2 regions of the Halobacillus sp. ABD4_316 genome follow, and region 2 is predicted to be linked to the other one. Evidence: riboswitches for the same ligand, from Rfam matches in the RefSeq annotation. Region 2 holds a riboswitch; the other holds the start of a gene.

Region 1 (3,415 bases), on a different contig from region 2:
CTTCGGCTTCATTGCGGCACAATTCGTCCCAGGATAGAGTATGGATGTCTTCAATCGACGTTTCTCCTCCGAACGTGACGACCGCGGATAGTCCTTCCAGATGCTCGGTCGTCTGCTTAATTTTATCTTCGATATCGAAGGGCTTCTGCTTATATTGATAGGAGAGTGCCGCGATCAATACTTTCGGTTTCACCTGACCAATGCGGTCGACGATTCCTTTTGTTCCGAAGTCCGGGGAGCACGACGTCCAGGTGGCGCCTAAGGATGTCGTGGCAAGCAGGGCGACGAGTCCCTGGATATCGTTCGTCGTGATGCCGGCGACACAGTCACCTTCCTGGACACCTAATTGTTTTAACCCTTCCTGGGCTTTGGCAACGGATTGTTTCAGTTCCTGCAGCGTGATGCTTCGGGTGAGGCCTTCCTCATTCGCTTCATAGGCCGCGATCCGGTCAAGCGAACCGCGCAGCAGGTTTTCAGCGAAATTCAAGCGGGCCTCCGGAAACCATGCACTATCCGGCATCGAAGGACCGGGAACAAACACACGGTCTCCCTTTTCTCCAATGATCCCTGCGTAATCCCATACGGCTGACCAAAACTCGGAAAGGTGGGAAACGGACCAGCGGTGGAACCGTTCATAAGGGAAAAGCGCCTGATTGGTATAGTCAGCAAAAGCTTTGATATGCGACTGTTCGATGCGTTCGTTTGATGGTTCCCACAGGTAAGGGGAACGCTGAGCGGTAATGGGTGTATTCATGGGACTTGTCTCCTTTCGAATTATGAATGGGGAACGTCGATCAACAGGGCCATCCCCTGGCCGCCACCGCCGCAAAGGGAAGCGATGCCTTTCCCTCCGCCGCGTCGTTTCAGTTCATGGGCAAGCGTCAGAACGAGCCGGAATCCTGTCCCGCCTAAAGGGTGGCCGAGAGCGATCGCGCCGCCGTTCACATTGACGCGGTCATAATCAATTCCAAGTTCCTGGCAGCTGGCAATCACGACACTGGCAAAGGCTTCATTGATTTCAAACAAATCGATATCGTCCGTGGTCAACTGGTGTTTGTCTAACAGCTTCTGAATGGCCTGTGATGGTTTGGTTTGTAAGCTCGGATCCGGTCCGGCAATCTCTGACCAGTCGATGATTTCCGCCAGAGGCTGTTGACCGAGGGCTTCCGCTTTTTCCTTCGTGGTAACGATCCCAACGCTCGCGCCATCCGTCATTTGAGAGGCATTGCCTGCGGTGATCGTGCCTTCGCGTGAAAAGGCGGGAGAGAGATTTGATAATTTTTCGGTTGTCGTCCCTTTACGGATGCCTTCATCTTCTGCGAGTCGTTCAGTAAAAGGAGCGATTTCCGGATCCAGCCAGCCATTTTCCTGAGCGTCTGATGCCCGCTGCTGGGAAAGGGCGGCGTATTCATCTTGTTCCTCCCGGCTGATGTCGAAGGAGCGGTTTTTCTCATCGGTGAGAGCTCCCATCGATACATCGCTCAAGGCGCACCATAACCCGTCGTTCAGTAAGGTGTCCTTCAGCAGGCTGTGACCAAGTCCGGAGGAAGCTCGGACAGGAGCGGTATGAGGAGCGTTCGTCATCGAGTCGAATCCGCCGACAATGTACAGCTCTCCTTCCTTCAATTGCAGCCTGCGAGAGGCGTCGGTAACTGTAGCGATGCCTCCCAAACAGACATTGTTCAGTGTGATAGCGGGCGTACCGATATCCACCCCCGCCTGATAAGCGGCCTGTCTCGCAGGATTTTGGCCGCCTCCCGCCTGAATCACTAGGGCGAGCAGGACACCATCGGCTTGTTTCGCGATCGGATTTCTCTCTAATAGAGCGCTCAGCGCATGAGACCCAAGTTCTCCTGCGGATTTCTTTTTTAAAGCCCCTTTCCACTTACCGAAAGGGGTGCGGATGCCGTCTAGAAGTACTGTCGTCATATATGGAACAACTCCTGTTTTTATAATAGTAAGAGCCCTCTTCACAAAAATAAGAAGAGGGCTCTCGGCTCTTCTTATCTTCCAGGATCATCTCCTGCAGGAATTAGCACCTTTTCAAGCGTCTGCTTGCTGGTTGCCGGGCGTCAACGGGCCAGTCCCTCTGCCTCTCTGGATAAGAAATCGGTATTCAATTGGAAACATATAAAACCTCTCTATCAAAGATAGAGAGGTTAGAGATTGTAAGCATCTCTTATCTTCCTGAGCATTCACTCAGTAGGATTTGGCACCTTGCTATGCACATAGCGGTTGCCGGGTTTCACAGGGCCAGTCCCTCCACCTCTCTGGATAAGATGTTCTTCCTTTATTTGGTTAAGTGCCATGTTAGCAGGGGAAAGGATAGGTGTCAATGGATTTGATAGAAAAGTTAGAAAATTCATTTTGTTCTGTGACTGGTGGTGAACGTGTGAACCGCTTTAACATTAGGGCTTGCCGATTCTTTCAATTATGCGGGGCACTTCACGAGAAAAATGAAGGCATCTATCAATTCGTCCATCATCCATTCTCCGATGGTTCCTGCGGCTACATAACGTTTCACTGATTAGATGATACCTTACAGGTAGAGCTGCTTTTAGATCTATGAGCAGAGATTTTAATAACTTTCGATATTCATAAATGGATAATGATTCAGCCTCTTTTGTCTTTATGAGATAATGGGTATGGTAATTACTGATACTATTCAATAAAGGAGTTTTACTATGCCGGAATATGTTGGTTACATCGGTACGTACACCAAACAGGAAAGTAAAGGCGTCTATCAGTTCACCCTTGATACAGATGCTAAGGAACTGAAAAACGTTCAGTTGGCTGCAGAACTGCAGAACCCTACGTACGTTACAGTAAGTGACGATCAAAAAAATCTTTATGCGGTTTCTAAAGACGGGGAAAGCGGCGGCGTCACGTCCTTTTCCATCAATAAAGAAACGAGAGAACTCACAAAATTAAACGCTCAGACAGCTGCGGGCTCTCCGCCGTGTCACGTGAGCGTGGATCATTTGAATAACAATGTTGTCACGGCTAACTATCATACAAAAGAAGTGGTCTCCTACCTGACGAATGAAGATGGATCGTTGAATCCTGCAGTTTCAATCGTGGAGCATGAAGGTACCGGCCCTCATGAGCGTCAGGAAAAGCCGCACATGCACTATGCAGGCTTTACCCCTGATGAAAAATACGTGATAGCGATTGACCTTGGCAGCGATCGTGTTATTACTTACGCCGTAGACAATGGCGAGTTGAGCCAGGTGCAGGTGTTCAACACGAAACCGGGTTCCGGTCCGCGTCACATTACTTTCCACCCGAACAAAAAGTATGCCTACGTGATGACGGAGCTCAGCTCAGAAGTGCTTGTCCTTCATTATGATGAAAAGGACGGCAGCTTCACCGAGCAGCAGGCCATTGCGGCGATCCCTAAGGACTTTGATGAAAC
Region 2 (3,415 bases):
AAATCCTTGAAGCGGACTGTATGCCCCATTAGCGATTAAATCGATATCACTCAACGCCATCGCATCAAGCTCGATCCTTTGTTCCGGAAGCGTATCCGGCTGTGCTGTAAAACGATTGATTAACTGCCCGCCATGCGGTTGAATAATGGACATCATTCATCTCTCCTTTATTGTTTCGTATCTCCCGCTGTGTGGAGTCCACACTCGGTTTTATCAAATCCCTGCCATCTTCCTGAACGGCCGTCATCCAGCGCTTTCGCTGTGCAGGGGATGCAGCCGACACTTGGATAGCTTTGGTCATGTAATTCATTGTAATCCAAGCTATTTAGTCGGATATAAGTCCATACGTCTTCCCATGTCCAGTGAATTAAGGGGCATACCTTGATGGACTGGAAGCGTTCGTCCTTGTTGACGAAGTTCGTATGACTCCGGCTTGCAGATTGTTCTCTTCTTAATCCCGACATCCAGGCCGCCGCTCCTGTCAGGGCTTCTTCCAGCGGTTTGATTTTTCTGATGGCACAGCATTGGTCGGGATTCCTTTTCCAAAGGGCCGGACCATATTCCTCTGCCTGTTCTTCCACTGTCAATTCCGGCTTTTTCATATGGATGTTCAAATCCGGATACCTCTTTTTCACTTTGTCTATCAAATCATAGGTTTCCTGGAAATGAAGTCCAGTGTCCAGAAAAACGACGTCGGCATCCGGCTGTGCCTTTGCAATGAAGTCAAGCAGTACGATCGCTTCAGCACCGAAGCTGCACGCATAAACGAGCTGTTTTCCATAATGCCCGTAAGCCCATTGAATCACACTCTCTGCCCCTTTGTGTCCATCATCAATATCCATATGAAGTAAAGGATCCCCGGTGAATGTTCCATATGTCGGTGCACTCGTATTCATAAGCTCCTCCTTTCTTATCTTCAACAAAAAAACCTTTCTTCTGATGGTAAGAAGAAAGGAGAGTCATTATACATGATTCAACCGTTCTTCTTATCCTTCCAAGTGTTGATCACCTGCTGGAATTGGCACAGCTTCTGTTCATGACGACAGATCCGTTGCCGAGGCTTCCAAGGGCCAGTCCCTCCACCTCTCTCGATAAGAAAAATGTTTCCAGATTTTGTTCAAAAGATTTGATTCAAATATTAGACCCGATTTAAAGATATGTCAACATGCATTTTAAATATTACTAGTTTTCTGTTTATTTTATTGTAAACCATTGACAAATCGTCATCCATGTTTTAGCTTTGAATATATTATTCATGTACTTAGGAATTCCGCTTTCAGCGCGGGCTACATATATCCTTATAAAGAGCCGGGGGAGGAAACTGGTCTGATGATCCCGCAGCAACCTCACATTGGAAAAGGTGCTCATTCCAGCAGACGGTGGTCTGAAAGATAAGGAGAGGAAGCTTGACCTCTTCTGGATGAAGAGGTTTTTTTGTGCCTCTTCATGGTTAAAACCAAGTAATCTTATGTGTTTAATCAAAAGGAGAGGTACGATGAAGAAATTACTTATATTTTCACTGGTTGGATTCTTTGCTCAATTGATGGATGGAGCCCTCGGAATGGGATTTGGTTTAAGCTCCTCCACCATCCTCCTCGCCTATGGAATGGCTCCGGCGGTGGCCTCCGCCTCTATTCATTTGTCCCAGATTGCTACAACGGCAGCTTCCGGGTTTTCCCATTATAAATTCGGCAACGTGGATAAGCGTCTCGTTTTGACTCTTGCTCTCCCCGGAGGGATCAGTGCCTTTGCCGGGGCTGCTCTGCTCAGCTGGATTCCAGGTGAGCTGATCCGTCCGTACATTTCCGTTTTTTTACTAGGGCTTGGCGTTTATGTGGTCATCCGCTTTTTACTGATGAATCGAGTGAAGCCCTTGCATACAGAAAAAAGACCATTTCGACGGCGCTTCTTGTTTCCCTTAGGTTTTCTGGGCGGTTTTCTTGATGCCGTGGGCGGCGGGGGTTGGGGGCCGGTAAATACACCTGTTCTCTTATCCAGCAAAGGAATCCTTCCCAGAAAAGTCATCGGCACCGTAGATACAAGTGAATTCATCGTTACTTTATCTGCTACGGCCGGCTTCCTGATCTTCCTTGGGTGGGAAGAGCTGAGCTGGATGCTTGTGCTCGCCTTTGTGATCGGTGGCGTTATTGCAGCCCCCCTCGCTGCCTGGCTTGTGAAAAAACTCCCCCCTCTCGTGCTTGGGGTAGCGGCGGGTGGATTTATCATTTTGACGAACAGCCGGACCCTGCTCACCTATGCCACATGGAGTGAACAGACCTTAGTTATCATCTACAGCCTGCTTCTTGCCGGATATGCTGCTGCCGTTATCTTCTCAGTTCGAAAATATATTCAACGGCACCGGCACCCGCAGACGGAAACACGGTTAAAAAAAGCGCAGTTCTAATGGAGAACTGCGCTTTCAGCTTATAGAATGACAAGCTTAGAAAACAAACCGCCAAGGCGTTTGTCTAATGGTCGATCAATATCCTCTGTGAAACCATTTCTTTCATCTCCGCTCCTGCATTCAGACCATAGACCATTACAAAAGGCTGCCGGGAAAAATCCCGACAGCCTGCGAACGCTGTTCTAAATCCAGAAGCGCTGCATTTTATTCGATAGAGAAGATATAGCTGTAAATCGGCTGGCCACCATGGTGGATTTCCACCTCTAAATCTTCAAAGGTTTCTTCCACATAAGCTTCCAGTTCAGCCACATCCTTATCGTCCACATCTTCCCCTGTAAGAATAGTAAGGATTTCATCTTCATCCTCATCAATCATCTGGTTCAGCAGTGTTTTCGCTGTTGTGAGGGCGTCTTTATCGGTAGCTGATATCTTCCCGTCGGAAATCCCCATAAAATGACCCTTTTCAATATCAAGTCCGTCAATCTGGGTGTCCCGGACGGCATAGGTAATCTGCCCCGTCTTCACTTCTGACATCAAACTGGTCATTTCTTCTTTGTTCGTATCGAGATCTGCTTCAGGATTGAAACCAAGCATAGCACTCATCCCTTGAGGAATGGTCTTCGTCGGGATGACAGCCACTTCCGCTTCCGCCATCTCTGCAGCCTGTTCTGCTGCCATCACGATGTTTTTGTTATTCGGAAGAATGAACACACGTTCTGCATGCGCTTCTTTAATAGCCTCCGATAAGTCCTGGGTACTAGGATTCATCGTTTGACCACCCTGGATGATTACTGTGGCTCCGAGGCTTTCGAAAAGTTTCTTCATCCCCTCGCCCATACTGACGGTGACAATACCATATGGCGCTTTTTTCTCAGGCACGGCTTTTTCTTTCTTATTACCTACGAGGGACGTATGCTGCTCCCTCATGTTTTCAATCTTCATATTGATCAGGCTTCCATACTTCTGTCCAAGCGTCATAGCTTCACCCGGGTACTCGACATGGACGTGAAC

Evidence for each region. Region 2 has a riboswitch for S-adenosylmethionine ahead of ACXAJH_RS02020 (sulfite exporter TauE/SafE family protein). Riboswitches for the same ligand answer to the same signal wherever they lie in the genome.
Region 1: another riboswitch for S-adenosylmethionine. It lies ahead of ACXAJH_RS10355 (acetyl-CoA C-acyltransferase); the one in region 2 lies ahead of ACXAJH_RS02020 (sulfite exporter TauE/SafE family protein).

Annotation. Positions count from the first base shown of each region.
Region 1 covers NZ_JBSWZA010000002.1:674,532-677,946, forward strand. The annotation lists gene ACXAJH_RS10350 (acetoacetate--CoA ligase) at 1-754, opposite strand, end outside; gene ACXAJH_RS10355 (acetyl-CoA C-acyltransferase) at 775-1,929, opposite strand; SAM riboswitch class I at 2,001-2,108, opposite strand; SAM riboswitch class I at 2,177-2,281, opposite strand; gene ACXAJH_RS10360 (lactonase family protein) at 2,685-3,415, shown strand, end outside.
Region 2 covers NZ_JBSWZA010000001.1:360,551-363,965, reverse strand. The annotation lists gene sat (sulfate adenylyltransferase) at 1-153, opposite strand, end outside; gene ACXAJH_RS02025 (phosphoadenylyl-sulfate reductase) at 168-896, opposite strand; SAM riboswitch class I at 984-1,098, opposite strand; SAM riboswitch class I at 1,296-1,398, shown strand; gene ACXAJH_RS02020 (sulfite exporter TauE/SafE family protein) at 1,496-2,404, shown strand; gene ACXAJH_RS02015 (DAK2 domain-containing protein) at 2,609-3,415, opposite strand, start outside.